DNA from 3 places in the Laceyella sacchari genome. Region 2 is predicted to be linked to each of the others. Evidence: riboswitches for the same ligand, from Rfam matches in the RefSeq annotation. Region 2 holds a riboswitch; each other region holds the start of a gene.
What was found. A riboswitch is a leader RNA that binds a small molecule or an ion and turns the genes downstream of it on or off. The one in region 2 is predicted to bind S-adenosylmethionine.
Positions count from the first base shown of each region.

Region 1: linked by a shared signal. The riboswitch ahead of metH (methionine synthase) and the one ahead of NYR52_RS12240 (2,3-diketo-5-methylthiopentyl-1-phosphate enolase) in region 2 are both predicted to bind S-adenosylmethionine.
Region 3: linked by a shared signal. The riboswitch ahead of NYR52_RS13275 (homoserine dehydrogenase) and the one ahead of NYR52_RS12240 (2,3-diketo-5-methylthiopentyl-1-phosphate enolase) in region 2 are both predicted to bind S-adenosylmethionine.

Region 1 covers NZ_CP103866.1:2,889,460-2,900,065, forward strand. The annotation lists gene NYR52_RS14155 (4-hydroxy-3-methylbut-2-enyl diphosphate reductase) at 1-97, opposite strand, end outside; gene NYR52_RS14160 (hypothetical protein) at 304-432, opposite strand; gene NYR52_RS14165 (bifunctional homocysteine S-methyltransferase/methylenetetrahydrofolate reductase) at 1,463-3,319, opposite strand; gene metH (methionine synthase) at 3,332-6,775, opposite strand; SAM riboswitch class I at 6,856-6,965, opposite strand; gene NYR52_RS14175 (tetratricopeptide repeat protein) at 7,020-8,345, opposite strand; gene NYR52_RS14180 (DUF2085 domain-containing protein) at 8,639-8,977, opposite strand; gene NYR52_RS14185 (hypothetical protein) at 8,995-9,234, opposite strand; gene NYR52_RS14190 (hypothetical protein) at 9,370-9,504, shown strand; gene NYR52_RS14195 (DeoR/GlpR family DNA-binding transcription regulator) at 9,784-10,527, shown strand; gene pfkB (1-phosphofructokinase) at 10,524-10,606, shown strand, end outside.
Region 2 covers NZ_CP103866.1:2,510,576-2,521,181, reverse strand. The annotation lists gene NYR52_RS12250 (carbon-nitrogen family hydrolase) at 1-25, opposite strand, end outside; gene NYR52_RS12245 (pyridoxal phosphate-dependent aminotransferase) at 131-1,318, shown strand; SAM riboswitch class I at 1,379-1,537, shown strand; gene NYR52_RS12240 (2,3-diketo-5-methylthiopentyl-1-phosphate enolase) at 1,603-2,820, shown strand; gene NYR52_RS12235 (2-hydroxy-3-keto-5-methylthiopentenyl-1-phosphate phosphatase) at 2,817-3,479, shown strand; gene NYR52_RS12230 (methylthioribulose 1-phosphate dehydratase) at 3,476-4,126, shown strand; gene mtnD (acireductone dioxygenase) at 4,139-4,651, shown strand; gene NYR52_RS12220 (hypothetical protein) at 4,700-4,888, opposite strand; gene NYR52_RS12215 (M24 family metallopeptidase) at 5,150-6,250, shown strand; gene ybiA (riboflavin biosynthesis intermediates N-glycosidase) at 6,421-6,870, shown strand; gene NYR52_RS12205 (DedA family protein) at 7,238-7,828, shown strand; gene NYR52_RS12200 (hypothetical protein) at 8,056-8,235, shown strand; gene NYR52_RS12195 (YqeG family HAD IIIA-type phosphatase) at 8,528-9,052, shown strand; gene yqeH (ribosome biogenesis GTPase YqeH) at 9,082-10,182, shown strand; gene NYR52_RS12185 (shikimate dehydrogenase) at 10,236-10,606, shown strand, end outside.
Region 3 covers NZ_CP103866.1:2,712,294-2,722,899, reverse strand. The annotation lists gene NYR52_RS13305 (SH3 domain-containing protein) at 1-1,104, opposite strand, end outside; gene NYR52_RS13300 (HAD family hydrolase) at 1,440-2,579, shown strand; gene NYR52_RS13295 (superoxide dismutase) at 2,722-3,333, shown strand; gene NYR52_RS13290 (alpha/beta-type small acid-soluble spore protein) at 3,503-3,784, shown strand; gene NYR52_RS13285 (MGDG synthase family glycosyltransferase) at 3,922-5,022, shown strand; gene NYR52_RS13280 (fumarylacetoacetate hydrolase family protein) at 5,121-6,131, shown strand; SAM riboswitch class I at 6,217-6,328, shown strand; gene NYR52_RS13275 (homoserine dehydrogenase) at 6,416-7,732, shown strand; gene rlmD (23S rRNA (uracil(1939)-C(5))-methyltransferase RlmD) at 7,897-9,285, shown strand; gene NYR52_RS13265 (nucleoside recognition domain-containing protein) at 9,321-10,280, shown strand; gene NYR52_RS13260 (GNAT family N-acetyltransferase) at 10,407-10,606, shown strand, end outside.

The sequences.
Region 1 (10,606 bases), 380 kb from region 2:
GCGGCAAGTCCAGATTTTTGGCGGCTTGCCGAGCCAAAACCATGGCATCGACCACGCCATAGCAGTATCCGCGCGGTGTGATTTTCACTACTTCCATTCCTGTTTCCCTCCCGACCCCGTTTGGTCCGAGGCATAGTCCATCTCATTATAGCTTATTCTCCAACTGGAACCAAGGGAAGGTCGCCCGGCTCAGCCATCCCAAAAGATGGGCTGGTCTGCACGGTACATTCGCACGGGGGCATTCATAAGATACACTGTCATCACAAATGAAGGAAGTGAGAACATGGAAAGACCGCAAAAACCTTACACGCCGCCGGCACCACCTGCAAAGCCGATGCCACCGATGCCACCAATGCCGCCCATGCCACCCATGAAACCGATGCCGCCATGCCCGCCCATGAGACCTTGCCCGCCGGCGCAACCGATGCCCATGCCAATGCCGCATCCATATCCGGGGCACCATCATATGATGCACCGTTTGCCGTGTGATCCCCATGCTTTGAGAAATCTGTATATGCAATTGAAAATCTGCCATAAATTCGAAATGGCAATGCTGAAGTGGCATATGAAATATTGTTGCAGCCGCCGCCGTCCCCATCCCGTTCCTCCGCGTCATTGTTCTTCCTCACACGTATCTTCATCAAGACGGCACGAAAGCAGTTGCTGTTGTTAACAAACCGCCTTCCCTCCATACAATTTGGGAGGGCATCCTTTCTTTTTTGCACAAAAAAACCCCGCCATGCTCCGCGAGGTTTTTAAACCAATAATGAGTGCTTATAAAAAACGGGTTCGACCGAGCAAAGCGGGTCCGGCGATTGTGGCCGGGTGAAGTTGCAAGCCTAGTTCTCCTTGTTTTTAATACGTTCGCGTATGTACAGGCCCGCCAAAATAAATGAGATCAGCATGGAGAACAGCAACAGGCCATGTTCCAGAATATTCGCATACATCTCCCCGGCTTCCCTCCTTCGACTCATTCGCCTTTAAATTTATACTATATAACAGAATAAACGTAAAGAAAAAGCTACTTTAATTCAAAATATGGACAATTCATCCCTGTTTCTGTTCAATTGTTACTGTTTGTTAAGCAAATTTCCCATTTGGAAAATGATTAACTCCCAGGACACGACCAACCTCCTGCCCAGGAGACTCAATTTCTCTCACCTAATACAAAATTAAAATTCATCTTTTCTCATGATTTTGACATCTCTTGTCTTGTTGTGTCGAATGAAAGGAATGCAACGAATGCTCGTCAAATAGTTATCCGAAAGTCCAATCATTCCAATGGTTGCAACATAAAATCTAAAAAAATGATAAAAAGTTGACACAAAATCGTTTGTCGCCTCGAATGATTATGTACCTGAACTTTTTCATCTCAGTTTTGGTTTGGTTTTGGGTGTTTCCATGGTTATCCCCCCTGTAACAACAGGGGGGATTTTTTTTGCCTGTGCAGAGCCGGTCTCCATCAGGCCCGCAAAGCAATGTGTTGGCTGTCGTATTGATGGATGAAGCGGATCAGCTCCTCAGACATCTGCCAATATGAGAAGGGAGTAATCAAGTAAATCCCGTTGAAACGGGATAATGCCACTTCCAGCAATTCCTTCGCTATCGCCACGCCTTCCCGGCGCCCTGCCGCTTTGTCTGGCTGTTGCTCCATGCGCTTTAACACTTCTGGCGAAATTTTTATCCCTGGTACTTCATTATGCAAAAATAGCGCATTGCGATACCCCGTCAACGGCATGATCCCGATGAAGATGGGAATGGGGATGTGTTTCGTCGCTTCATGCACATCGATGATTCCTTGGGCGTCGTACACAGGCTGAGTCATAATGAAATCGGCCCCTGCCTCCACTTTTTTCTCCAAGCGGCGCACAGCTGCGTCCAATTGGCGCACGTGCGGATTAAACGCTGCCCCGACGACAAACCGGGCTTTTTGTTTCAATTGGCGTCCGGCAAAGGAGATTCCCTCATTTAGTTGCTTCACCATGCGGATCAGCTCAAACGAAGTAACATCATAGATGGAGCTGGCTCCCGGCAAGTCGCCCATCCGCGTGGGATCTCCGGTGATGACGAGGATTTGGTCGATGCCTAACGCATGAAGGCCCATCAAGTGTGATTGTTGCCCCAATAGGTTGCGGTCGCGACAGGCAACATGGACAAGTGGCTCAATTCCCATCTTCTCTTTTAAAATCGCCCCCAAGGCCAAATTGCTCATGCGGGCAGTGGCCAAGGAGTTGTCGGCCATCGTGATCGCATCAACCCCTGCTTGTTGCAATCGGCTGGCACCATGCAAAAAAGCAGAAATGTCCAAGTCCTTGGGTGTGTCAAATTCGCACACGATCGTCCGTTTATGGCGCACTTTCTCTACAACCGTCGGTTTGACGCGCTCGGTTATCTCCACCGCTACCGGTTGTGCTGTCTCCCGATTCTGCGGATTGCGGCGTGGCACCGGCTTTCTTCCTTTCAGGCTTTGGGCCAGCAACCGGATGTGTTCAGGGGTCGTGCCGCAACATCCCCCCAACAAGCTGACCCCTTGCTCCACCAACAACTCCGCTGTTTGTTCAAAATAGGCGGGATTGGATTTATATGCCAACTCCCCATCAGTGATCCCTAACCGGCTGGCATTGGGAAACGCGGTAATAACCAATTGTTCCGGCACCACCGTTTTCTCCAATCCGCGCAATAATTCCATCGGCCCCAAACGGCAATTGAGACCGACGCCATCTACCCCCTGCTCAGCCAACAACTGAAACGCGGTAGAGATGGAAAACGCATCACGCGTCCGGCCCACTTCCAACATGGAAAACTGAGCCAGCAACGGAAGGTTGGTCAGAGGACGGATCACTTCGACAGCCAACAGCATTTCCTTTACATCGAGAAATGTTTCCAACAGAATGCCATCCACTCCGGCATGCAACAGCGCTGTGGCTTGCTCTTCATACATGTCGCGGTATTCCTCTTCATCATAGGCCGGCACACGCCCGGCACAGATGGAACCGATCGATCCCAAGATGTAGGCATCATCCCCCACCGATTCCCGGGCCAATCGCACCGCTTCCCGGTTGAGGCGCGTCACTTTCCCTTCCAGCCCATACCGCGTCAACCGCTCCCGGTTGGCACCATACGTATGCGTCTCTATCACTCGCGCTCCCGCTTCATAATAAGCTTGGTGCACTCCCGCCACCAGTTTGGGATCGCTTAGCACCAACTCTTCGGTACATTCGCCGATGGAAACGCCCTGCTGATACAAATAAGTGGTCATCGCCCCGTCGCCCACGAGCAACTCGCTCCGCAACCGTTCAATCAAATTTGGTCTGCCCATTCATTTTCCTCCTTATACCACACTGAAATAACGGGCTTCAGGGTGCGCAAACACCATCGCCGACACCGACGCTTCTGGCTCCATCATAAACCCTTCCGTCAGCGCAACCCCGATCTCTTCCGGCTCAAGCAATCGGAACAGCTTGACTTGGTCTTCCAGGTCGGGACAAGCCGGGTAACCAAACGATACGCGAATCCCTTGATATTTGGCGGCAAATCGTTCTTTCATGGTCATGGTGACCGGGTCGGGGAAGCCCCAAGCACTACGCATCACCTGATGAATCCGTTCCGCAAACCCTTCCGCCGTCTCCAATGCCAATGCTTGCAACAAGTGGGAACGCAAGTAGTCGCCCTGCTCTTTCCACGTTTCCGCTTGCTCACGCACTCCCAAACCGGCGGTGACGGCGAAAAAGCCGACAGCATCCATCTCTCCCGACTCCACCGGCCGCACAAAGTCAGCCAAACAGAGATAAGAGCCTTTTGTCTGTCTTGGGAAAGTAAACCGTTCAATAATCCGACTGTGATCGTTGGGGTCATAAATCAGAATTGTATCGCCATCCGCTTGTGCCGGAAAAAACCGATAGCAGCCGTGCGGCCGGATCAAGCGGTCGGAAATAGCCGCGGCAAACAACTCATCCACTTGTGCTTTCAATTGGCAAGCTTTCTCATCACCAGCTGCCAACAGCTCCGCCACATTTCCCTTCAGGCCCAAATGCTTGCCCAAGAGCATCTGCTCATTGATATAAGGACGCAATTGCGCGAGCGGCACATCCCGATACACATGTTTTTCATAGTCGGGCGGGACGAACACCGGGGCTTGGCGGTTGATCTCACTGACACGCCGTACAGCCACCTGCACACTCGCTTTCACTTCGGTGTTCGCCGCTTTCGCTTCAACCCGCTTAGCCCGCAACTCGGCCTCCAACGCAGCTCTCTCTTCCGGATTCATCAAACGATTCGCCAATTCAAGCCCATTCATGGCGTCCCGGGCATACAAAACGGGGCCATTGTATTCGGGAGAGATCCGGGTATCCGTAAATTTGCGTGACAGCGCTGCCCCACCGACGAGCATCGGCACATGGATGTCCGCTTTTCGCAAATCCTGCGCAGTCACTACCATCTGTTGGGCGGACTTCACCAACAGGCCGGATAGCCCGATCATATCTGGACGCTCACGCCGCGCCGCTTCGATCAGTTGTTCCGGCGGCACCTTGATGCCGAGGTTTACCACCTCGTAACCGTTATTGGCCATGATGATTTCCACCAAATTCTTGCCGATGTCATGGACATCACCTTTTACTGTCGCCAAGATCACTTTCCCCCTGGCATGCGTCTTCGCTTTGTCCATATGCGGCTCCAGATAAGCAACGGATGCTTTCATCACCTCGGCACTCTGTAGCACCTCAGCCACAATCAGTTGGTTGTCGTTGAACAAGCGCCCCACTTCATCCATGCCCGCCATGAGCGGCCCATTAATAATATCAAGCGGTTTATATTTGGTCAGCGCCTCATCCAGATCGGAGAACAGGCCGTCTTTGCTTCCCTCCACCACATAGCGCGCCAAGCGCTCCTCCAATGTCAGATGGTCTGATTGCTTTTTCTCTTCCACTTTTTTGTCTCGATAAAAGGCCGTAAATTCAGCCAGTACCGCATCGTAATTAGCTTGGTTGGTATCAAAGAGCAATCGCTCCGCCAATCGGCGTTCTTCTTCCGAAATCGAAGCGTAGCGCTCCAGTTTTTCGGTATTCACGATGGCAAAGTCCAAACCGGCTTTGGTGCATTCATACAGATAAACAGCATTAAGGACTTCGCGACCGGCCAATGGCAAGCCGAAGGAGACGTTGGACACACCCAAGATGGTGGCAGTGCCGGGAAGCGCCTCTTTGATCAGGCGGATCCCCTCCACCGTTTCCACAGCCGACCCAATGTACTGTTCATCACCTGTGCCCACGGGGAACACCAAGGGATCGAAAATGATGTCCTCTGGCGCGATGCCGTATTTCTCCACCAACAACTCATACGATCGCAATGCCACTTCCAGCTTGCGCTCCCGTGAAACAGCCATACCCTGTTCATCAATGGTTCCTACCACCACCGCGGCTCCAAATCGCTTCACCAGCGGCAAAACCTCTTGGAAGCGCTCTTCGCCGTCCTCCAAGTTGATGGAATTGATCACTGCTTTGCCTTGCGTGTAGGTCAGTGCGCGGGCAATCACTTGGGGGTCAGTGGAGTCGATCATCAGCGGCGCTTTGACTTTCTTGGTGACAAACGCCAAAAACTTCTCCATATCGGCCAATTCATCACGGTCAGGATCAGCCAGGCAGATGTCGATTACCTGGGCTCCCCCTTTCACCTGCTTGCGGGCGATCTCTGATGCTTCCTCATAACTCCCTTCAGCGATCAAGCGTTTAAACTTGCGCGAACCGATAACATTGGTCCGCTCCCCTACTAAAATAGGGCGATTGTCTTCCAAGAAGACCGCCTCAATTCCCGATACAGCGGGAGCATGCGTAGCTTGCAACTGGCGTGGCTGAATGCCGGCCAATGCTTCACTCATCGCCCGGATGTGATCAGGCGTGGTGCCGCAACAGCCTCCGGCGATATTGAGCCAACCGTTATTTGCAAATTCGGCCATTTTACGGGCCAGCGCTTGCGGCGTTTCCAAATAGTCACCATTTTCATCAGGCAAACCGGCATTCGGGTAGCAACTGACGGCGCACCGAGCCATCCCCGCCAGGGTGCGAATATGGTCGGTCATAAACTCGGGGCCGGTCGCGCAATTCAAGCCGACAGCAAACGGTTTGAGATGCTCGATCGACACATAAAAAGAGTCGATCGTCTGTCCCGCAAGCATGGTTCCCATCGGTTCAATCGTGCCGGAGACCATCACCGGCAGAGTGACACCTAATTCAGCAAATGCCCGCTCAATACCCACACTCCCTGCTTTGACATTTAACGTGTCTTGCGATGTTTCCAACAAGAGAAAGTCAACGCCCCCTTGAATCAAAGCTTTCGCCTGCAAATAATACCCTTGGGCCAGCTCGTCAAAGGTGGTGCCACCTGTCACGGACAGCGTTTTGGTGGTCGGACCCATCGCTCCGGCAACATAGCGCGGCCATTCCGGCGTTGAGAACTTGCGGCATGATTTCACCGCCAACCTCGCCGCCGCCAAGTTGATCTCTTCCGTCAATTCAGGCTTTTCATACTCTGCTAACACGATGGGAGTCGCTCCAAAGGTGTTGGTTTCTACAATATCTGCCCCCGCCGCAAAATAAGCATCGTGGATCGACTCGATCAGATCAGGTCGGGTCAGGTTCAGCATCTCGTTACACCCATCTAAGGCTTCCCCCCCAAAGTCCGCCGCCGTCAACCCAGCTTGTTGCAACATCGTCCCCATCGCGCCATCCAAGATGAGGATTTTCTCTTTCAGTCGTTCAGACACACACTGCTTGGCCATGCTGGCTCCACCCTCTCCTCAAAATAAAAAAAACACCATTCATCTCCGAAAGATGAAAGGTGTTTGCCGCTCGCTTATCACTCTCATCTTTCAGAGAGAACACTCTCTGACAGGAATTAGCACCACATTGGAATATCCAACAGGTTGCCGGGCTTCATTGGGCCAGTCCCTCCGCCACTCTGGATAAGAGATTATTTTTATATCTCAATAATATAGCTATTTCGCAAAACCGTGTCAATCAAATTCACAAATACAGTTTGTTTTTGTTGAGCTCTTTCTGCGTTTGATACATCAGTTGGGTCGCTTCCTGAAATTTCGCTTCTTCACCAATTTTTTCATAACAATCTGCCAGTTCATAATAACACAGGTAGACGCGGTCTTTTAACTTATTTTTGTCCGCAATCTTGCCAGCGCTTTGGAAATATTCAATAGCATCCAGATAATGGTTCATATTTTTCATCGCTTGCCCCAACAAGATCAGTGCCGTGCTGGTCAACAAACCATGGTGAATGCGTTCGGCCATATCCAAAGCCTGCTTCAGTATATCTCGCGCTTGTTCCATTTTCCCTTGCATGAGATAAACCTGTCCCAACGAACAGCTCGCCTGCACCAAATCTTCTTTATCGTTCACATGCTCTCCCAGCTCCAGTACAAACTCAAATGCAACCTCTGCATCAGCCAATTGGCCCGCGTCTTGATAGGAGTGTGCCAGCACCGACCACAACCGGAACATTCCCCCATACTCCTTGCTGCCCACGGCGATTTGGCTTCCTTCGCGAGCATAGCGGATCGCATCTTGGTAAAGCTTCATCTTACGCAGGAGTTCTGCCCGAAGCGCATACGTCTGGAGGATCAACTGGCGTGAGCGAATCTGCGGCAACAGAGCCCATACCTCGTCAACACCGCGCAATGCCTCATCGGCCCGATCCAGCTTTTGCAGATTTTCAATACGAGCGAGCAAAAGCTTTACATGCATTTGTTCGAAAATTTCTTCTTCATCAGTTAAAGCGTCCAGCCCTCGCTCAACATATTTCAGCGCTTGCTCCCAGTCCTTGTGTTGCATACGGCATTCCGACAGACACAAGTAACTGGCCGCCTCCAAGTTGACTTTGGGAGAGTAGGGGTCCTGATAAGCGAGACGGATGGCTTCGCTCAGTTCCCTTTCTGCTTTGCGCCAATCTCGCTTGATAAAGTGAATGCGCCCTTTGAGGTAGTGAATCGTTGCTTGGTGTTGAGAGGTAACCTCATCGGATAAATCGGACAACAGAGCTAAAGCACGCTGGTAGTTGCCAAGTTGGATCATGGTTTCAATCGCGGTGAATCTCACTTGCAAGCTTTCGATGCTCCCAGTGTCCTTTTCGATCATGTCGGGCACTTCACTCAGATCCAAACCCAGCTTGTTCATGAGATACAACACTTTGTCTTTGTTCACATGAGGTACGCCACGCTCGATATTACTGATCGTGGCCGTGGAGATATGCTGGTCAGAGAGATCTTCCAGCCGCAATCCCCTTTCCTTTCTCACTTTACGAATGTATTTGCCCACTTCACTCATTTCCAAAATGTTCATCGCGACCTATCCTTTCCGAATTCTTGTTATTTCTATATTACTCCATCTATTTCATTTTATAAAGGAATAAACATATAAATTTTTCCATATAAAGGAGTGTAATTTTTTCCAACTACTTAATTTTTTATTCCTTGCCCTCGAAAGCCCCCGCAATATCACATAAAACGATAAATAATCTGAAAAAAACACAAAAAGAAACCGTTTCCTCAACTCTTTCGGGACAAGAAATATTTTCCCATTACCTCTATCTTCTCCATAAAATGAATCTTTATGCCAAATTTATGATTTTTGTTTTATTTAATTAATTGGACCAACTTTAGTGCACCATCCACCACGATGACAGAAAGACCCCAGCCGCTGAGCAGGCCCGTCGCCACGCGGAGGAAATTGTTGCTCTGGCGCCAACCCAGCCATTGTGTCCCCCCGTCGATCAGCATCGGCATCTGTGCCAACAACCCGAATGGCCAAGGCGGCACAAGCGGAATCAACAGCAGAATCGGAATAAACAAATAGCCCATCATGATGCCCAGGCAGCGCGCACAGACGGGTAAGGGTTGTCCCCCCATATGAAAACACCGTTCTGGCTTGCGGTGGCAGGGCACGAACTTCAACCAATCAAGCCAGTGTTCCATTCGCTTCTCCCCTCGCTTTAGTCCGAACAATTGCAGTCCACGCACTTGCAATCCACGCAGTCACAGTCAATCACATCGCATCCGCAATCAAAGTCGTCACACTTCTTCCGGCGCCGCCTGTAATAGATGAACCACAGCAAAAAAAGGACGCCACTCGTAACCAAACAGGCACTCCCTTCCAAGATCAGCCCCTGCGCCAACAAGATTCCCCCGGCAACCGCCAACAACAGAATCAATGCCAGACTCACGAAGAACAATCAGCTAGCCCCTTTCTTACCAATGTGTTCGCTTGCCGTGGTGATCGGCGACGCAAGTCAAATCGAGCCAACTGCGCCCGCCAACAGTAAACAAAACATCCGGAAACAAGCTTTTCGGCAATCATGTTGCAATCAATGGAAATTCTGGAGATGAAGCTGTTCATCTCCCTTGTGCGGGACTCACCTCATTTGTCAACGCGTTCCCATCCCTTCGTCTTGACCATTATCGGCCACACAGTGAACGGAATGCTGTTGCACCAACAAGTGTGAATCAACGCTTGGGATTGGCGCTTTCTCACTATCCCTGTTACCTCAATTCATAATCAACAGAAGGCAATCTGTTTGTCAATATGATTTTGTTTACCGTCATGATATTTCCTCTTTTGATTTTACTAATTTGGTTACAAATCATCTGTAAAAGTTTGTATTTGATGTAGATTTATCCCATTCGTTTTGAATGAAAAAGATAGAAAATGAAAGAAATTGATTGATTAAACAAACGACATCCGCTATGATAAGAAGGAAGCGAGGTGAACGAAAACGCTTACAATTCAACGACACCAAGTGATCTTGGATCTGCTGAAACAAAAGGGTGCTGTCAAGCTGCAAGAGCTTGTCCTAGCGACAGATTCGTCAGAATCCACCATCCGCCGCGATTTGATCGAGTTGGAACGGCGCCGTCTCCTCAAGCGGATTCACGGCGGAGCCGCCTTGCTACAAACCAAGGGAGCCGAACCAACCATTGCTGAAAAATCAACCAAAAACCTTCAAATCAAACAGCGCATCGCTGCAGCCGCCGCTTCCTTGGTTGAGCCCGGTGATTGCATCTATCTCGATGCGGGCAGCACCACATTGGAAATGGTGCCCCACCTGCAAGCCAAAAATCTGACCGTTGTCACCAACGGCTTCGCGCAATTGGAAGCACTGGCTGAACGGCAAATCCGCGCCTACTTGCTGGGGGGAATGATCAAATTGTCCACCCGCGCGATGATTGGGAGCATGGCCTTGGAGTCCTTGCGCCTCTATCGTTTTGACAAGTGTTTTTTAGGCACCAATGGCATTGATTTGGAGCTGGGATACACCACACCCGATCCCGAAGAAGCCATGATTAAAAAAACGGCGGCGCGCTTGGCCAGCCAGGCATATGTGCTGGCGGACGGCCAGAAGTTCCATGAAGTGGCCTTCGCTAAAGTCGCTGACATCCATGAGATGCGCATCATCACCGACAAGCTCCCGGAAGAACAGCGGCAATCCTATTTAAATCAGACCGACATTATTGAGGTGGACACATGATTTATACAGTAACACTCAATCCATCAATCGACTTTACCGTCCATGTTCAAACCTTGCGCCGAGGCGAATTGAATCGCAT
Region 2 (10,606 bases):
GAATCACAGCACATTTCCATTTCATAGGAGATGCATCCTCCCAAAAAAGACTTTGACAGATTCCCCACAACGATATAACATAACTGATTAGAATTTCAAGAACATTTCCCAGAGAGTGGATGTGAGAATCTTGAGCAAATTTCAGCGTGCGGAAGCGTTGGATCGCTTGCCGGAGCAATTTTTTGCCCGCTTGGTTGGTCAAGTTGGCCGTTTGCAGGCGCAAGGGCATGACGTGATTAATCTGGGTCAAGGCAATCCTGATTTGCCGACTCCCGCGCATATCGTGGATGCGTTAAAGCAGGCTGCCGATAATCCGCAACATCACAAATATCCGCCGTTTCGAGGCCACGCGTTCCTCAAGGAGGCGGTCGCACAATTTTACTTACGGGAGTACGGGGTGAAGCTAAATCCCGAAACGGAAGTGGCAGTGCTGTTTGGCGGAAAAGCAGGGTTGGTGGAAATCTCGCAATGTTATCTCAACCCCGGCGATGTCGCATTGGTGCCCGATCCGGGCTATCCCGATTATTGGTCGGGGATTGCCATGGCTGGCGCTGAGATGGCGCTGATGCCGTTGTTGGCTGAAAATCGGTTTTTGCCTGATTTTGCTGCCATTGATGAGAAAGTGTGGGACAAGGCCAAGCTGATGTTTCTCAATTATCCCAACAACCCGACAGGCGCCGTAGCCAATGCTGAATTTTTCGCCGAAGTGGTGAGCCGGGCCGAGCGGCACGATGTGCTGGTCGTTCATGATTTCGCGTACGCCGCGATCGGTTTTGACGGATTGAAGCCGATGAGTTTTTTAGAGACACCGGGTGCCAAAGAGGTAGGCATTGAGATTTATACGATGAGCAAAACCTACAACATGGCCGGTTGGCGCATTGGATTTGCGGTGGGGAATGAGCAAGTGATTGAGAGCATTCAGTTGCTACAAGACCATTTTTATGTCAGCTTGTTCGGCGCGATTCAGCAGGCAGCGGCGACTGCACTGACGGGTTCGCAGGATTGTGTGCGCGAATTGGTAAGCACATACGAAAGACGCCGCGATGCTTTTATCGACCGGTTGCACGAGCACGGATGGCAGGTGGAAAAACCAGCCGGCTCCTTCTTCTGTTGGCTTCCGGTGCCGGAGGGGCATAACTCGCTCTCGTTTGCTAACTTGCTGTTGGAACGCGCCCATGTTGCCGTCGCTCCCGGATTGGGCTTCGGACAGGCGGGGGATGGTTATGTGCGGGTGGGCATGCTGGACAGCGAGAAGCGTTTGATTGAGGCTGCTGACCGGATGGCGGCGTGCTGCCCTGCGAAAAACGGATTGACATAAGCGCATGGGTATGTGATAATGACGGGGAAAATTGAAAATTGAAACGGAATTATGTTATTTCTCTCATCAAGAGCCGGCGGAGGGACGAGCCCGATGAAGCCCAGCAACCGACCGTAATGCCATCGCGAGATGGGGCGCCCGATAAGATCAGGGAGCCGTGGTCCATAACCACGAAGGCACGGTGCTAATTCTTGCAGCGAATCAGCTGAGAGATGGGAGGAAGTGGAGTCTGTGGATCATCCCTTCCTCGCGAAGGGTTTTTTTATTTGTGAGGAGTGAGTGGTATGGGTCATGTGGTGGCGACATATCTTGTGCACGAGCAAAAAGCAGACTTGCACAAAAAAGCGGAGAGCATCGCACTGGGGCTTACAGTCGGTTCGTGGACCAACCTGCCGACAATTGAACAAGCTCAATTGGAGCGACATAAGGGAGAAGTGGTGGAAGTGGCCCCGCTCCCGACTGACGGTGAGGGCACAAAAGGGCTGATTTCAATCAAATATCCTGCGGCAAATTTCTCCTTAGATTTGCCAGCGATTTTGACCACGGTATTTGGCAAGCTTTCGCTTGACGGCGAGATCAAATTGGTGGACCTCACCTTCTCCCCGGAGGTGGCAAGCGCTTTTCCAGGACCGCGATATGGCATTGACGGCATTCGGCAAACGCTCGGCGTGACGGGCAGGCCGTTGGTGATGAGCATCTTCAAGGCCATGTTGGGCCGGGATCTGTCCTATTTCCAACAGCAGTTGCGCGAGCAAGCCCTGGGAGGCATCGACTTAGTCAAAGATGATGAGATATTGTTCGACAACCCCCTGACCCCTTTTAAAGAGCGGATTCGCGCGGCCAAGGAAGTGCTTGGTGCCACCGAGTCGGAAACAGGTCACAAGACTTTGTACGCGGTGAATCTGACCGGACGCACATCAGAATTGAAGGAAAAAGCGAAGCGGGCGGTTGCATGGGGGGCTGATGCCCTGTTGTTTAACGTGTTTGCCTATGGGCTGGATGTGCTCATCGAACTGGCGGAAGACGAGGAAATCACCGTGCCGATCATGGCCCATCCCGCCGTTTCCGGCGCGTTTACCTCTTCATCCCGTTACGGTCTGGACCGGGCGCTTTTGTTGGGCAAGCTCTTGCGTATGGCCGGGGCCGACTTGGTCTTGTTTCCATCCCCTTACGGAAGTGTTGCGATCCCTCAGCAGGATGCGTTGGCGATTAAAGAGCATTTGTTGGCGGAATCGGATATCCACCGCCGGGCGTTTCCTGTTCCTTCTGCCGGGATTCATCCGGGATTGGTACCTGCGCTGGTGCGTGACTTCGGCATAGATTGTGTTATCAACGCGGGAGGGGGCGTACATGGTCACCCTGACGGAGCAGTGGGCGGCGGCCGCGCGTTTCGGCAAGCGATTGAAGTGGTGTTGGCTGGTGGAGAACTGAGTGACGTAGACGATGCCCGGCCGGAGCTGGCCAAGGCGCTATCTTTGTGGGGAGGAGCGGGGCGGTCATGAGCAAGCAGCCGATCTTGTTTTGCGATTTCGATGGCACAATAACAGAGACAGACAATATCATCGCCATTATGAAAAAGTTTAATCCGCCCGGTTGGGAGGCGATCAAGGAGGATGTGTTGGCCCAGCGCCGGTCGATCCGTTCAGGCGTGGGGGAAATGTTTGCCATGTTGCCCTCCTCCTTAAAAGAGGACATTGTGCAGTTCGTGCTGGAACATGCCCGCCTGCGCAGTGGATTCCCCGAGTTTGTCCGTTTTGCCCAAGACCATGGCATTCCGCTGTACATTGTCAGCGGAGGCATTGATTTCTTTGTCCATCCCATGCTGGAAGGGCTTGTAGATCAGGCCAACATTTATTGCAACGGCAGTGACTTCAGTGGGGAGACGATCCGCATCTTGTGGCCCCACGCCTGTGATGAAAGTTGCCAAAATGATTGCGGCTTGTGCAAACCGGCCATTTTGAAACAGTATCCCAAAGAACGGTACCATCGCATCGTCATCGGCGATTCCATCACTGATCTGGCCGCGGCCAAACAGGCAGATGAGGTGTTTGCACGCGATTTCCTAGTAAAGAAATGTGAAGAGTTGGCTATCGCCCACACACCCTTTAACACGTTTTACGATATTATCTCATCCCTTGAGCAAAAGGGGGTTGTCGCATGAGTGTAGTAGCCCGAAAATGGCAGGAATTGACTGAAATCAAAGATGAGTTGGCCAGTCGGGACTGGTTTCCCGGAACCAGCGGTAATCTGTCGATCAAGGTGAACGACAATCCTCTGCTATTTCTAGTCAGTGCCAGTGGCAAGGACAAACGCAAACGGACGATGGAAGATTTCCTGCTCGTCGATGGCGAGGGAAAGGCGGTGGAAGACACCGGACTAAAGGCGTCCGCGGAAACCTGCATTCATCTGGAGGTGTACCGCAACACGACCGCGGGGTGTTGTTTGCATGTGCATACGGTGGATAACAATGTCGTGTCTGAACTGTATGCAGAGCAAGGGTTTGTCACTTTTCGCAATCAGGAACTGATCAAGGCGTTTGGCATCTGGGAAGAGGATGGTGAGATCACCGTACCGATTGTGGAGAATTTTGCCGATCTGCCCACGTTGGCCAAAGAAGTGGCCGGGGTGATCGAAACCAGCACCAAAGCGGTGTTGATTCGCAACCATGGTGTCACCGTGTGGGGCAAAGACGGGTTTGAAGCGAAGAAACATTTGGAAGCATTGGAATTTCTGTTTTCTTACCATTTAAAAATGTTGATGTTGCAACCGCGGTGGACGGCTTCCCCCGCGACTGCGGCTCACGCATAGGAGGAATGGATCATGGCAGAATTGCGTTTTCATGACAACGATCAGAGAGTGAGTCACCCCGATGAGGTGAGCACATATTTGAACAGCCAAGGCATCATTTATGAAAAATGGGACATTACGAAGTTGCCCGCGCGGCTCAGTGATAAATACAATTTGGACGAAGAAGAGAAAGCGGAGATTATCCAAACGTTCCGAAAGGAGATCGATGATTTGTCGGCACGGCGTGGCTATGTGACTGAGGATGTGATTTCTTTGTCCGAGGCCACCCCCAACTTGGATCAGTTGTTGGAAAACTTCAAAGCTGAACATCACCACACCGATGATGAAGTGCGGTTTATTGTGAGCGGCCACGGCATTTTTGCGATTAAGGGGCAGGATGGCCGATATTTCGATGTAGAGCTGGAGCCAGGTGATCTGATTTCGGTGCCGGAAAACACCCGCCATTATTTCACGTTGATGGCAGACCGGAAAGTGGTGGCGGTACGCATCTTTAAAACCAAAGAAGGTTGGACACCGATCTATTAACCAAAAAGCAGCTTCTCTCATAGGAGAGAAGCTGCTTTTTTCGTAGATTCACCATTGAAACGAAGATTCCCCGTCTTGGTGATCCAAGTCGAGCGGATGGCTGAATGTGTCTGGTTCGTCATTCAGCTTTTTCAAACAAGATTGGCAAACCAAGACGTTTTTACCTTTCTTCGTCAAACGCGCTTCGTATTTGGCGGCCACTTTTCCGCAGCTTTCACACAGATACGTTTTCTTCATCAGTGATCCCCCCGTAAATACTCATGAGTTTACATGCCATGCAAATGGGAGTGAGCCCGAACAGTCAGCTGGGAAAGCATCCGAGTATAATAAGAATTATTTTCCCGGAACATTATATGCTTAAACCAGATTATATCGATCATATTTGAAAAATTTTTATGCGTGTGTAAATGATCCGTTTCGTTATAATAAAAGTTAGTGATATCTTATGACTACATAAATTCATTGGCAGTTCGGCCATGGTATAGGAGTGTTTTGATGATGGAACGTAAATGGGAAAACATCTCGCAATGGTTGAAACAGGAGGGGGTAGAGATGGCATTTGTCCATTCCACTCCAAATGTTTTCTATCTCACCCGCTTCTTGTGCGATCCCCATGAACGGTTGATGGGCGTCTTTCTGTTCCCGGAAGCGGACCCGTTCCTCGTTTGCCCAAACATGGAGCAAGCACGGGCAAGGGCGGCTGGCTGGACTGAACAGATCATCGGTTACGATGATGCAGAAGATCCATGGTTGATGATTGGCGAGGCGTTGCGCAAGCGGGGAATTGAGCGCAATGCCACCATTGCGGTCGAAAAAGAGTCGTTGCCCTACGCTCGTGCAGAAGCGCTACTCAACGTTGTGCCAGGGGCGTCTTTCACGGCAGTGGACGCACAGATCAACCAAATGCGTCTGGTGAAAAGCGCGGATGAGCTCGTTATTTTGAGACAGGCAGCTTTGATTGCCGATGAGGCAGTGCAAGTGGGCTTGGATGCACTGGAGCTGGGCCGCACTGAGTTGGAAGTCGTGGCTGAGATCGAATTGGCTATGAAGAAAAAAGGAATCCGGGAAATGTCCTTCCCCACCACCATTCTGTTTGGAGCCAACTCCGCTTTGCCCCACGGCACACCTGGCGACCGGCCGCTGAAAAAGGGAGATTTTGTCCTGTTTGACTTGGGCGTCGTGTTGGATGGTTATTGCTCTGACATTACGCGCACGTTTGTATATCAGGAAGCCAGCGAGGAACAACGCGCCATCTATGACGCCGTGCTGACTGCGCAAGAGGCGGCGATCAATGCATGTCGCCCTGGTGTGCGGATGGGTGATGTGGACTTGGCAGCTCGCAACCTCATCAGTGAACGCGGTTACGGCGAGTATTTTAACCACCGCCTTGGCCATGGTCTGGGAATTGGCGTGCATGAATTTCCTTCGATTCATGAACGGAACGACGACCCGTTGTTGACCGGCATGGTGTTTACCATTGAGCCGGGCATTTATGTTCCGGAAGTGGGCGGTGTCCGGATTGAAGATGATGTTCACATCACGGCGGATGGAGTGGAGTTGTTGACCCGGTTCCCGAAAACGTTCCAAATCATCGATTGACGATAGGTAAACCATATCACGAATTGCCAGCGGCGCACTACCATGTTGTCAGATGATGTGACAAGCGCGTTGCAAATGGCGTCAGGAGGAGGCAAGCTTGGCAGAGCAGGATGCTCCGTTCGCCTCCTCTTTTTGATTTGCAAAACACTAGTTGTAAGGGGGGCGCGGCTGTGGCGATCTCATTTTATCGCGTGAACGAACCATATGGTTGTTTCTCCAATTTTTCCCCACATCCGATTGTGCTGGATGGGAAAGAATGGCCAACTACCGAGCACTATTTTCAGGCGCAAAAGTTTGTGACGACGGCGCCAGATTATGCAGAGAAGATCCGGTTGGCGCCGTCACCTATGAAGGCGGCACAATGGGGGCGTTCCCGAAAAGCGCCTTTACGGTCAGATTGGGAGTCGGTGAAAGACGATGTGATGCGGCGTGCGGTTTATGCCAAGTTTAAAAGCCATCCGGAAATTCGTGATGTGTTGTTGGCGACGGGTGAAGAGAAGATCGTGGAGTTGACGACCACGGATATGTATTGGGGCGTCGGCAGTGATGGGACGGGAAAAAATCGATTGGGCATCATTTTGATGGAGGTGCGTGAGCGTCTGCGTCAAGAGTTGACGTAGTCTACATGGCCAACGACAACGGCTTATTCGCTGTTGCTGGTCGAAACGTGTCAAGGGTTGTTCACTATCACCTGCTCTTATGACCTGCTAAAATAAAATGGTGAGATCATGAAATGGGTTGTGCGGTGATAAACAATCATGCTCGTTGGTAACACACATGATTGTGAAAGAATAGACAGAACGGAAGATGTGGGGATGATTCCAGAAGTGTGCGGGACACGCCAATTGTTGGGAGATGCACCGGGAGGTACCCGATGTGATATACTGATTCTAGATTCCCTAAAAATGAAATTTTGTGCGATCATGAATATAAATGCGCGTGTAAACGTTTTGCAGGCAGGCTAACAAGACAGCAGGGAGTGGACTTATGCTACAAATTGCTTTGGATTTTTTGGCTAAATGTGGAATGTGGGGGCTATTTGTGGCCACGGCGATTGAAGCGTCGTCGTTGCCCTTTCCAGGAGCTCTTTTCGTTCTGATCTACGGTTACCTGATGGATGTTAGCCCATGGACCCTCGTCCTGATCTCCGCTATCAATAGTGTTGTATACGTTGCGTTCAGTTTAATTCCTTTTTATCTTGGCACCCGGATTGAGAAGTTTTCCAAAAAGAAATTTGACCAGAAAAAGATTGAAAAAGCGCAAATGTGGTTCAAAAAATACGGGGAATGGAGCATCACCCTGTCCCGCCCAACCGGGTTTGGTAACTATATTTCTTATATTTCGGGCATGAGCCGCATTTCACTGTGGCGCTTTATCGTGTTTAGTTATCTGGGGGTTTTTCCATGGAACACCGTTTTGCTGTTTGTCGGGCGAAAGGGGAATTTGGACACGGTTCAGCATTTTCTTGATCTCATGGAGAAATTTGGTTACATTTTGGCAGGCGTGGTCGCTTTGGCGTTTGGCGTCTGGTATCTTATCAAAAGAAATAAACAGAGTACGCAATGTGAAAAAGGCTAAATTGGCAAAGGAGCCAGCGTGTAAAACCAGCGAACATGTTGTTTGCTGGTTTTTTAGTTGGCAGGACGGCATTTGTCTTGTCAATGATCTGGATGCAACTGGGACGAAGACAAGCGTTTTGTTTCTGATTTATGTGAATGCTTGATGAGAATGGGAAGAACCGCTTGCATCCTGTATTCATAACCAGCAAAATAAGAGGGAGACAATGGAGTTGGAGGAATGGATACATGGCAACATACCGATTGGAACGAGTTGGAGAAATGCTTGAAGATAAAGGATACAATGTGATAGAGACGGAAGCGGAAGAAGTGATCGCTTGGTTCCAGTACTTGTCTGACGCGGACTTGTTTCTGGCGGTTCTCGCCGAAAAAGAGCGGATGGAAGCGGAGGAGGGACAATCTTCGTAACAGTGAACCTGATGAATCACCACTGCGTCGACATGTGTGGATGCTTCTGGGATGTGTCTGGCAAATCAAGTTGGCAGGGAATAAGCAGAGGAACCCCCTTTTCTTGAGCAACGCCTCACCACGTGGGAAGCGGATGAGAAAATGGTTTTCGAGCTGCTGGCCTATTCATCAGACACGTCTTAATCAGATCGGCGATGTCCGGTCTTTTTGTTTTTTGCAACCCTTGGTTGCGCTGTGATATATTTATTGCCGACAAGTCTCAAGGTGGACGGTGTGAGATGTGCTAAAATTCATGGTACCTGATCTGTTTGCACAGTCGATATACGTCATTGATTATGAGGAATTAAAACGGAGAGGTGTCAGGGGAATCATTGTCGACTTGGACAACACATTGGTCGAATCGACGCGACCTGACGCCACCCCGCGGTTAGTCACCTGGCTAGATGAGTTGCGATCTATGGGTTTTAAGGTGATGATTGTGTCCAACAACAATCGGACACGTGTGGCCCATTTCGCTGATCCGTTGGGGCTTCCGTACATCCATGCGGCGAAAAAGCCTTTGTTGTCCGCTTTCCGAAAGGCGCTGGAGCGGATGGGAACCAAACGGGAGGAGACGGTGGTGATCGGGGACCAGTTGTTAACCGATGTGTTCGGCGGCAACCGCATGGGTTTGTATACCATCCTCGTTGCGCCGGTTTCAAACATCGATGGGTTCTTCACGAGAATTAATCGTCGTATGGAGCGCTTCGTGTTTAGCTTGCTAAAGCGGAAAGGTCATGTGCAGTGGGAGCGTTCCAATAAAGGTGAATCAACGTAGAAAGCAAGGTGGAAAGACGATTGAACGACATGCATGAGATTCGTTGCGAAGGATGTGGCGTCGCTATTCAGAGCGAAGACCCCAAACGGGTCGGTTATGCCCCGGCACAGGCGCTCAATCGGGAGTCGGTGTTGTGCCAGCGGTGTTTCCGCATCCGGCATTATGGGCAGATTGAAGCGGTGGAACAAGATCCTGATGCATATTATCGGTTGTTGGATGCGATTGCATCGACGGATAGCTTGGTGGTGTTGGTGGTCGATTTGTTTGACTTTGCCGGGAGTTGGATTCCGGGACTGCATCGCCGCATTGGGAATAATCCGTTATTGCTGGTTGCTAACAAGGTGGACTTGTTTCCCCCTTCGACCAAATGGGGACGTTTGCGGGAATGGGTGTACCAGTCTGCACGAGACATGGGGGTTCATCCTGTAGAAGTCGTCATGTGCAGTGCTGCCAAGGGTATGAAAATGCGCGATGCTGCCCAAGCGATTGAGTATCATCGCCGTGGGCGGGATGTGTACATAGTCGGTACAACCAACGTAGGAAAATCTACGTTCATCAATGGCCTGATCAAAGAGGTTACCGAAGAGGGGGAGGACGTGATTACCACCTCACCTTACCCCGGCACGACATTGGACGCCATTCGCATTCCGCTGGATGATGGAAAAGAAATAATCGACACGCCGGGGATCGTCCGCAAAGACCGCGTGAGCGAGTGGGTCGAGCCCAAAGAGCTGAAGTTGGTCGTGCCTCAATCGACGCTCAAACCAAAAGTTTATCAGCTGAACGAGGAGCAGACGCTGTTCTTTGGGGGATTTGCCCGGTTTGACTTTGTGCGCGGGCCAAAGCAACCGTTTGTCTGTTATTTATCCAACCGGCTGTACGTTCATCGGACAAAATTGGCACAAGCCGATGACATTTGGCGGAAGCATCGCGGTGGCTTGCTGACGCCGCCCCGCAATTCGGAGGCGTTGCCCGGATGGAAGAAACATACGATCCATTTAAACGGCCGCCAAAAGCAGGATATCGTAATTTCCGGACTGGGTTGGGTCGCGTGCGGCAAGGAAAAAGCTACGCTGGAAGTGTGGGCGCCGGAAGGAATTCAGGTGACGACACGTCCGGCATTGATCTGACGCGGGCTGTCGGGCAAGCATAAAGAGATCGCATCTCTCAAGGGGGAAGAGGAATGGGGTTCATTGACAGCCATACAGGGTTGCTCGGTTTACTCGGTGATCCGGTGAGTCATTCCAAATCGCCGGTTATGATGAATGCGGCATTGGCCGAACTGAATGCTCCTTATGTGTACTTGGCGTTTCGGGTTTCCCCATCTGCGCTGGAGGAGGCAGTGAGGGGATTGCGGGCGCTGGATGTGAAGGGATGGAATGTTACCATTCCGCACAAAGTGGCGATCATGGAACATTTGGACGGATTGGATGATACGGCGCGGGAGATTGGTGCGGTTAATACCGTGGTGAAACGGGAAGGCAAGTGGATCGGTTATAACACCGACGGAGCTGGCTATCTTCGCTCCTTGCAGGAACAGATCTCGTTTGAACC
Region 3 (10,606 bases), 200 kb from region 2:
TTTCAGCCGGATTTGTACCCACTCTCCCGACATGCCTGTCTTGGTCAGTGTCGTGCCCTTGGCCACGCGTTGCAGTACCTTGCCGGTAGTAGAAGGCGTGGCGCGGATATTGGCGAGATTGACACTCACTTTTACGGTGGAAGTGGAGGCTGTGCTTCGGGTGGCCACCGTGTAGTGCAGATATGCGGTGTTGCCATTAGCCAATTTGATGCGGAACCATTCCTTGCTAGCTCCAGTCAAAGTAAATTTGGTACCTTTTTTCGCTTTGGTGACAATGGAAGCGGACAGGCTTGGAGCGGAACGGACATTGGCGACCGAAGCCGTCACCGTCACTTGCCCGGTAGCCGGTTGGATGCCGGATGTCGGGGATTGGTCGCTCCCCTTGGCCTCATACTTTACATAGGGACTGTACACAAATGCGAGGCGCCCATTGGGCAATTTCACTTGATACCAATCGCCGGAAATGCCGGTGACCGTCAAGCGGGTGCCTTTTGCCAGGGTTTGAATGACGAAGGAACCGGTTGATGGGCCTGTACGGGCGTTGACATTGCTACCCGTGATCGTGGCTGTCCCTGATTTGGGTTTGAGTCCGACGCGGCTGTCCCCACGCCATTGGTTGTTGCTGGTTCCGGAGTGAATCCAAACCGGAGTTCCTTCATAAATGGTGTTATACAATTCAATCACGTCTTTGTTGTGCATCCGGACGCAACCGCTGGAGGCATGTTTGCCAATGGATTGAGGATTGTTTGTCCCGTGAATGCCATAGGTGCGGCCGTTGTCGCCGCGGACGCTGATGCCATTCCAACGCTCCCCGAGCGGATTGTCGGGATGGCCGCCAGGAATGTTTTTCCAGCCTGGCTTGTTGATTTTGACTACTACGGGCCAAGTGCCTTCAGGTGTGAGTTGGCTGGTTCGCCCAGTTGCCACGGGGTACACCTTGCTCACTTTGTCATTTTTGTATAAGTAGAGTTTGTTCGTTTTTTTGTTAATTTCGATTTTGTAGTCAGTTGAAGCCGCGAAGCTGTGTTGTGGAATGATCAATGTGGCCATTAAGGCGATGATGGCAATCAAGCCCATGTTCAAAAGTATCTTTCTATGGAACAATATGTCCCCCTCCCTTTAAGTAAAAAGCCTTTGGCGACGGGCAAAATTTGACAAATGCCTCTATTTCGATCATACTTCATGTCAAATTCCCTGTGAAGACTATATAATCAAAAATATTTAAAAATAATCGTAAGATCATTAACTTGCCTTCTACCTGCCAGATTGGGATGTCTGCATTGTGCCGGTGGGTAGGGGATTGATGGCGAGTGACATCATTTTAATAAAGAATTAATGCGATAAAGGCTAGAAGTCGGCGGCGGGTTAATGGTAACATCAATCTCATAACAAACGGCAAGGCAAAAGCGAATGCCATCACTTTGGGGGAGGGTTTTGCTGTGTATAAGACGGTTTTGTTTGATGTGGATGGTGTGTTTTTGAGTGAAGAGCGGTGTTTTGATGCTTCGGCTCTGTCAGTGTGGGAATTGTTGCATGCCCCCCACTTCCTTGCGTTGCCGCAAGCGGAGCATGATGTTCAACCGGAAGAATCTGCCATTCGGCTGATCCGGGACCGGGTGTTCGACCGCAATCGGGTTTTGGATTGGATGAAGACGCGGGGGCTTAATTCCAATTGGGACATGGTATATCTCGCTTTTGCGGGCCAACTGCTTTTGTTGTTGAAACATCTGTATCCAACGCATCCGACGGAAGTGAAGGATTTTGTCAGCCAGCCGATCACGGAGGAAGCGCTTGCCGGAATCCAGCAGTGGGCAGGAAAAGATAAGAATGGATTCGCACCAGAGTTCACCCGGTTCCCGGATCTTTTTGCAGGGCAAGAGCAGTTGGACAAGATGGCTTTGCTCACCTATTTCAACACGTTAGCCTCTGATTGGTTTGACGTAGAAGTGAAGCAGTTTTCACGAAACAGCGCCTTGTGGGAATGCTGTTACTCCGTTTATCAGGAGTGGTATCTGGGGGATGAATTGTACCGAAAAAGCGAAGGTGTCGATGTGCGCATGCCCGGAAAAGTAGGCTTTTTGCAACAGGAAATTCCCATTGTCGCCCCTGAACGGATGGGGGAGATGCTCAAGCTGCTCAAAGAGAAAGGGATTGCCGTGGGCATCGGAACCGGGCGCACCTTTGAAGAAACGGCAGTGCCGCTAAAACAGCTGGGGCTATTCGGATTGTTCGATAAGTCGCACATCGCCACGGCATCAGACGTGATCGCTGCAGAGGAAGCCTATCCTGAAAAGGCGCCGCTCGGCAAACCCGAACCATATACGTATATTAAGGCTCTCTTGGGGGCGTCGTCCTCCATAGAAGCGTGTCTCGATTGCGCTTTGCCGCTGGCAGAGGGTGCTGAGATCTTGATCGTGGGGGATTCCGTCGCCGACTTTTTGGCAGCCAGAAAAATGGGTTGCGCTTTTGCGGCCACTTTGACAGGTTTGACTGGGAAGGCGGCGCGGGCTAAGTTTGAGCAGCTGAGGGCGGATTACATTCTGGACGATGTGACTGAATTGATGAAGGTGTTCACTTAAGAAAAATAAGTTTTTGGGTGAGTTCGTTGACTAACATCACCGATTTTTTGCATAATAAAAATTGAGACGCAATCATGATAGCAGCTCTTCTCCCCATCTTGGGGAATAGGAGTGTGGACATATTACATAGGAGGGTTCTGGAATGGCGAAATTCGAATTGCCCGCATTGCCTTACGCTTTTGATGCTTTGGAGCCGCATATTGACGCGCAAACCATGGAAATTCACCATGACCGCCATCATGCCACATATGTGAACAACTTGAACGCCGCTCTGGAAGGAGTGGAAGTGAGCGCTACTTCCGTAGAAGCGTTGATTGCCAACCTGGATGCACTGCCAGAGAACGTGCGCACCGCTGTTCGTAACAATGGTGGTGGCCACGCTAACCACAGCCTGTTCTGGGAAATCTTGAGCCCAAATGGCGGCGGTGAACCAACTGGCGAAGTGGCTCAAGCGATCAAAGATACATTTGGCGATTTCGACAGCTTCAAGAAACAATTCACCGATGCGGCGACCAAGCGCTTCGGTAGCGGTTGGGCTTGGTTGGTTGTGAAAGACGGCAAGTTGGCTGTGACCAGCACCCCTAACCAAGACAGCCCGCTGATGGAAGGGGCTACACCAATCTTAGGCCTGGACGTATGGGAGCACGCTTACTACCTCAAATACCAAAACAAGCGCCCGGCTTACATCGAGGCTTTCTGGAATGTGGTCAACTGGGAAGAAGTAAACAAACGTTATCTCGCCGCGCGCGGATAATCGGGAAGCGCAACCCGTTATGGGGTTGCGCTTTTTTTGCTCTGGCGGGGCATGCCGGGGCGGAGTGTGCGCTTTTGCGCCGTGTAAACAAAAAGTGTAGAATAAAAAAAGTTCACCCCTTATATTTGCTGAAGTGTTGTCGCAGACTATCCAACAAGGAGGGGATGTGATGGCGCGCAAAAGAAAAAACCGGTTGCTCCATCCCGCAGCCAGACAGGGAATGGATATGCTTAAGAAGAATGTGATGGGCAAGGCGTTGGGCAAGCATATCGCAAGCCCAGATGACGTAAGTATGGAAGTAGCCAAGCAATTAGGCATTCCGTTTGAGGAGCGGGGGAACGGAGAGCTGAAGGCTGAAGACGCCGGCAAGATCGGCGGAGTCATCGGAGGAAGCATGGTGAAAGAACTGGTGCGCATGGCTGAGGCCTCGTTGGCTCACAACCGAAAATGAGGGCAAATCGGTATGAACGGTTAGTTAAGATTAGTATAGAAATCAACAGATTCATATATATGCGCTAAATGAGCGCGCTATAATGGGGAAGACGGGTTAAGGAGGGGAGTGCCATCGAACGCATACTCTTGCTTACAATGGGATTTGGGACAGGCCACAACTCCGCCGCCAAAGCGTTGGCGTGCGAGTTTAATAAACAACCGAACGTCACCGCGGAAGTCGTTGATCTGCTGCAACTCATTCCAAACAGTTTTCATCCCCTGTTGCAGTCCGGATACCACGGCATGCTAAGTAAGTTTCCGACCTTATACTATTATTTATATGATTGGACTCACCATAACAAAGTCATTCGGTACGTTTCTAGTGAAGTGATTGAAAAGATGGGCTGGTCCATTCGCAAAAGGTTGAATCAGCTGATTCGCGTGACGGAGCCAACCAAAATTGTGACCACCCATCCTTTCGGATTGCTCATGTGTCCGGACATCTACGAAGAGATCCCGACGGTTGGGGTGGTGACGGATTATGAGTTGCATCCCATTTGGCTCGCTCGCGTGCCCCATGTGTTGTGCGTGCCCAAAAAATTGCCTAATTGGCATCAGTTTGAGCGGATACAGTGGCAAACCGGGTTGTCATTGATTGAGACCGGCATTCCGGTCAATCCCACATTTTATGAGCATGTATCCAAGCAAGAGGCGTGCCGCCGGTTGGGGTTGTCCCCCGTGCGCCCGGTGGTGCTCGTCATGGGCGGAGGCACTGGCCTGGGACCGTTGGAACAAGTTGTGGGCGAATTGCAAGAGTTGGACCATTTGCAGTTGGTGGTGCTGACAGGGAAGAATCGGGGGTTGTTTGAGCGGCTGACTCAACAGTTTGTTGCACCGCACATACGGATTGAGGGGTATCGCACCGATGTACCCTTATGGATGTCCGCCGCCGACCTTTTGATCACCAAGCCGGGTGGGGTGACCATCACCGAGGCTATTGCTAAACAGTTGCCGATGCTGTTGTTTGAAGCTTTCCCGGGTCAGGAAGAAGCTAATCAGCAATATCTCTTGCATCATCGCGTCGCCATGATTACGCGTCCGTCAACCATTCGCCTGCAAGTCTCCAAACTGCTCGATTCACCGTTGCAATTGGGGCGGATGCGCGAACGGTTTGAGGTACTGATGTCATCAGACGCGTGTCAGAGAATCGTCAAAGAGACATGCAATGCCAAAGCTCCCATTTTACAGACTTTGTAATGAAGTCTGTTTTTTTATGCGCCGTAGGATGAATCATTTCGCCGCTTGCTAAACGATTCAAAGTTGGAATATTGTAAAAAGGAGGGGAGGGAAAGTGGATGAAGTTGGTTACTTATATGGTTAAAGTGGATGAACTCAATATTCAATCACAAGATGGGATGCTGGCCCGTTTGGGCTGGGTGCGGGACGGGCATGTGATCGATGTCGGGCTGGCACAGCAGTGCATGGAGTTGGAGCAAAACCTCGTCTTTCCTTACCGTCTCGCCACCGACATGCTTACGTATTTGCAACGGGGTGAACAGGAACGCGACTTTCTGCAACAACTGGATCAAGCATTGGGGCAGAGAGATTGGTTGCGCTTGCAAGTGGAAGGGGAACCGGTGGCATTGGCTCTGGCCGAAGTGGATTTATTTGCGCCGATTGCGACACCGAGTAGCCTGCGCGATTTCTACGCCTTTGAAGAACATGTGCGGACATGCCGCCAAAAGCGGGGATTGGACATGGTACCGCAGTGGTATGAAATCCCCGTTTTTTATTTTTCCAACCATCAAGCAGTGATTGGCCCGGAAGCGCCTGTGAAAAAACCGGCGTACACCAATCAGCTGGACTATGAATTGGAGATTGCCTGTGTCATCGGCAAAAGGGGTAAGAACATCAAGCGCGAAGAGGCTCTTGCCCATATCGCAGGCTTCATGATTATGAATGATTGGAGTGCTCGCGACGCCCAACTGCAAGAGGTGGCGGTCGGGCTTGGGCCGGCGAAAGGGAAAGACTTCGCTACTTCGCTTGGCCCCTGGTTGGTGACGACAGATGAATTGGAAGATTGTCGCGATGGAGAGCACTGGTCGCTTACGATGCGCGCGCGTGTTAATGGCCGTGAGCTATCCAAAGGGAATACCAAAGAGTTGCATTGGACCTTCGCGCAAATGATTGAACGGGCGTCTGCTGAGTGTGAATTGGTACCAGGAGACGTGATCGGATCAGGCACGGTGGGCACAGGTTGCTTGTTGGAGTTGGGTGAGGAAGTCCACCCTTATCTCCAACCAGGAGATGTGGTAGAATTGGAGATCGACCGCTTGGGATTGTTGCGCAACACGATTGTGGAATGACATTTTCTTTTTAATAATTGACAAGTATCCTCGGTTAGCCCATAATAAATTAAAATATTGGAAAAACGATATCGGTTGTACGACTTTCTTATCCAGAGTGGCGGAGGGACTGGCCCGATGAAGCCCGGCAACCTCGGTATATCCTTACCGGAAGGTGCCAAATCCTGCAGTGCCCATGTTGCACTGAGAGATAAGAAGAATGGTTTCGTCGTGTGCAAAAACCCTCTTCTTATCTAGAAGAGGGTTTTTTCTATATTCAAACACAATCATTTGGAGGGATTGGGATGGAACAGGTGCGAGTGGCACTGTTGGGCTTGGGTACGGTAGGCACCGGCGTGTGGAAGATGATTCAAAGCAACCAAGACGTGATCGCCCGGCGCACGGGCATGTGGGTAACGGTGGAGGCCATCTTGGTGCGCGATATCAACAAAGAACGCCAAGTGGAAGGAACGCAATCGTTGTTGACCAACTGTTTTGACGAAGTGCTGGCCCGCGAGGTAGATGTAGTTATCGAAGTGATGGGAGGCGTCGAACCGACCCGTGATTATTTGCGGCGGGCAATGGAAAACGGTTGTCACGTTGTGTCCGCCAACAAGGAATTGTTGGCCCGCCATGGGGAAGAATTGCGCGCATGGGCAAAGCAGTTTGGTGTGAAGTTGGCTTATGAAGCCAGTGTGGGCGGTGGAATTCCGATTATCGGCACGGTTTCCCATTTCCTGAAGGCCAATCGCATATGCAAAGTTTCTGGCATATTAAATGGTACAACCAACTTCATTCTAACCAAAATGAAGGACGAAGGTCGTACGTATGAGGACATATTGATAGAAGCGCAGCAAAAGGGATATGCTGAAGCGGACCCGACGGCAGATGTTGAGGGAATCGATGCTGCTCATAAACTGTCGATTCTCTCGCGCCTCGCTTTTGATGTGCATGTGCCTGTCGATCAGATTCAGCGGGTGGGCATCACACAGATCTCCCCGATCGAATTGGAGTTGGCCGATCAGCTTGGCTTTGCGGTTAAATTGCTTGCTTCCGCTGAACAATACGGTGAAAACGGCCCAGTGTCCTGCTCGGTATCCCCTACCTTGTTGCCGTTGTCCCATCCCTTGTCCAATGTGAACGATGTGTACAATGCTGTGCATGTAGAGGGAGACTTTGTTCAGGACCTTACGCTGATCGGCCAGGGGGCGGGTGAGAAGCCGACTGCCAGCGCTGTGGTGGAGGATTTGTGCAACTTGTGGCGGTTGGCGGGACAGACCGCCGGCAAAGCGGCTCCCCGCGCATTGTTATTGGAGAGTGCGGATGGAGATGGTTCACGCTTTCATCTCTTGTCTTATCCGTCCGTGCAAGCATCGGCTGCCCAAGTGGTCGGGCACCTGGAGCGGGCAGGTCTACCGGTACAGGCATGGAAGGCGACGCAAGAGGGAGAAACAACGTGGTTAGCGTTGATCGCCAACGGATGGAAGCAAGGGCAAGCGGATTGTTTGTTGCGTGAGCGGAGCTTGGCAGTGACTTGGCATGCAAACCGTCCCGTTGTGGGCGGAGGGGTTCCATGGAGCTCCAAGGCAGTGCCGTTGGCTAAAGCGGCGGGCGGCCAGTGAACAGGCAGAAGGCTCCTGCTGTTTAAAGCTTTTGGTTTTTTCTTTATTCCGGCGGCCACCAATGGCCGTCTTTTTTTGGAATCACCTGCCCGTCAGACCTGCGTTTTCAAATTGTTTCGGGTACAATAGGATAAGCGCATTTATTAAGGAAAGGAAAACGGCAGATGAACAAGTCAACCAAGCAAGCAAAACAGATTCGCTTGAAGCGGGGAGAGGTGATCCAGCTTCCCATCCGCCGCATCGGCATCAATGGCGAGGGTATAGGCCACTACCAAAAGCAAGTCGTTTTTGTGGAAGGCGCTGTACCGGGTGAAATCGTGGTTGCCCGTGTGGTACAAGTGGAACCCAAATTTGCCAAAGCCCAATTGCTGAAAGTGAAGAAAAAATCAGCTTATCGGGTGGAACCGCCGTGTCCGGTGTATCGGGAGTGCGGTGGGTGCCAATTGCAGCACATTGACCGCCGGATGCAGAAGCGCTTGAAGCGGGAGTTGGTTGCCGAGAGTTTCGCCAGGTACGCTGGTTTGCGAGATGTGCCGATCGGCGAGACTGTCACCATGGATGAACCGTGGTCGTATCGCAACAAGGCGCAATTTCCTTTACGGCGCGTGGGCGGTCAAGTCTCTATGGGCATGTTTTCCGCCGCTTCTCACCAATTGGTTGATGCGAGTGCATGCATGGTGCAACACCCTAAGCTGAACGAAGCCCTTTATAAAGCCAAGCGACTGGTGGAGGAGTTGGGGGTGGATATCTATGATGAGCGGAAACATCGCGGCACACTCAGGCATTTGGTGGGGCGGATTGCTTTCGCCACGGAAGAAATCCAGTTGGTGTTGGTCACCCGGACAAAATCATTTCCCGAAGAAGAAGCTTTTGTGCGTGAAGTGACCCGAAGGCTACCTCAAGTGAAAAGCGTAGTGCTGAACTACAATCCAGATAAAACTTCGCTTGTATTTGGAGAAGAGTCCCGGCTGTTGTGGGGGAATGAGAAGCTGATTGAGCGATTGGGAGAGTTGACGTTTGCGTTATCTGCCCGGGCCTTCTTTCAGCTCAATCCCGTCCAGACCGTCCGGCTGTATGACGCGGTCAAACGAGCAGCTCGCCTGACAGGGACAGAAACTGTGATTGACGCCTATTGCGGAGCAGGAACCATCGGCTTGTGGTTGGCGTCTGGAGCGAAGCGTGTCATCGGCATGGATACAGTACCTGAAGCTGTTGCCGATGCCAAGGAGAACGCCAAGTTGAATGGTATCGCCCATGCCGAATATTACGTGGGTGCGGCAGAAACGCTTTTGCCCAAGTGGATCAAAGAAGGGTTGCGGCCAGATGTTATCGTGGTAGATCCGCCGCGGACCGGATTGGGACAGCCTCTGTTGCAGGCTCTGATGCGGACAAAGGTGCCGCGCTTGGTATATGTTTCTTGCAATCCAGCGACGTTGGCCAAAGATTGTGCGCAGTTGTTGAAGAGCGGGTATCGGGTTGCAGGGATTGAACCGTTTGATATGTTTCCACAGACAGCGCATGTGGAAGCCGTGTGTGAATTGGTGCAGACATAAATGAATAGCAAAACAGAAAGAGCGGGTGGGAGAAGATGAACCGTAGCGTGGATTGGAAGAAGGGGATGCGCGCTGGCCTTAAAACATCGTGGGAGTTGAGCAAAATCGTTCTTCCCATTGCAATTGTCATTCAGGTGGCTAAGCAGACGCCCGTGTTGGAATGGGTGACGGAACGCATTGCTCCCTTTATGTCTGTGTTTGGATTGAGTGGGGAAGCGGCGATTCCGCTGGTGTTGGGCAATGTGTTAAATCTTTATGCCGCATTAGGGGCTATGCAGGCGGTTGACTTGACGGTGAAGCAAGCGTTTATCTTGGCGGTCATGCTTAGCTTCTCACACAACATGTTTATCGAATCGGCGGTTTGTCGCCGGGTGGGTGTGGCGACATGGGCCGTGATCACTGTGCGGATGGGACTGGCAGTGGTCTCGGCCTTGATCATCAACTGGACGTGGGCCGGTGGCGGAGAACCGATCACACAAGGAGTGTTGGCGCCAGTTGAGCATGCCCGTGCCGACGGCTGGGTGGATATCTTGCTGACGGCCCTCTACGCATCGGCCGAAGGTGTATTGCAACTGGTGGTGATTGTGCTGCCGTTGATGGTCGTTTTGCAGGCCCTCAAGGATGTCGGTTTTCTGGATCGGGTGGCGCAGTGGATTATGCCGCTGCTCAAACCTTTGTCGATTTCCGGGCATGGAGCGATTGCGATGGCCACGGGGTTGTTTGCTGGCTTGTTTCTGGGGGCGGGTCTTATCATTCAAGAGGCGGAAGAGCGCAATTTTTCCAAGCGTGATATGACATTGATTATGATTTTTTTGGCCGCTTGTCATGCGGTCGTTGAGGATACCTTGATTTTTGTCCCACTTGGAATTCCGGTCATTTACCTGTTGTTGATCCGATTGCTGGCTGCGATCGCCGTCACACTGGTTGTCGCACGCCTTTTAGTGAATTCCGGAGAAGAGCCCTTAGGGCAGCGGATGCAAAGACAGGTGCATTGAAATTGATGATTGGGTATTTTTCTACATTTTATAAATGTTTAGCAGGGTTAATCTATATAAAAGTCGAATAAAATCATTTAATATTCTAGTGGTTTGGTGCAATGACATGAAAGGGATGAACATGACATGGAACTCGTTTTTCGCACGATTAAACCTGCTGATGCACCTGTGTTAAAGGAATTCTTGGAGTTGGCGATGGAGTTTTATGGAAACGAACGTGAACAAATGATGGATCATTATCTCGCAGATTGGGGAAAACGGGTGGATATCGGCTTTATCGTTTTATTAAAGAAAGAAAAAAAGCCGATTGGTGCAGTATGGTTCCG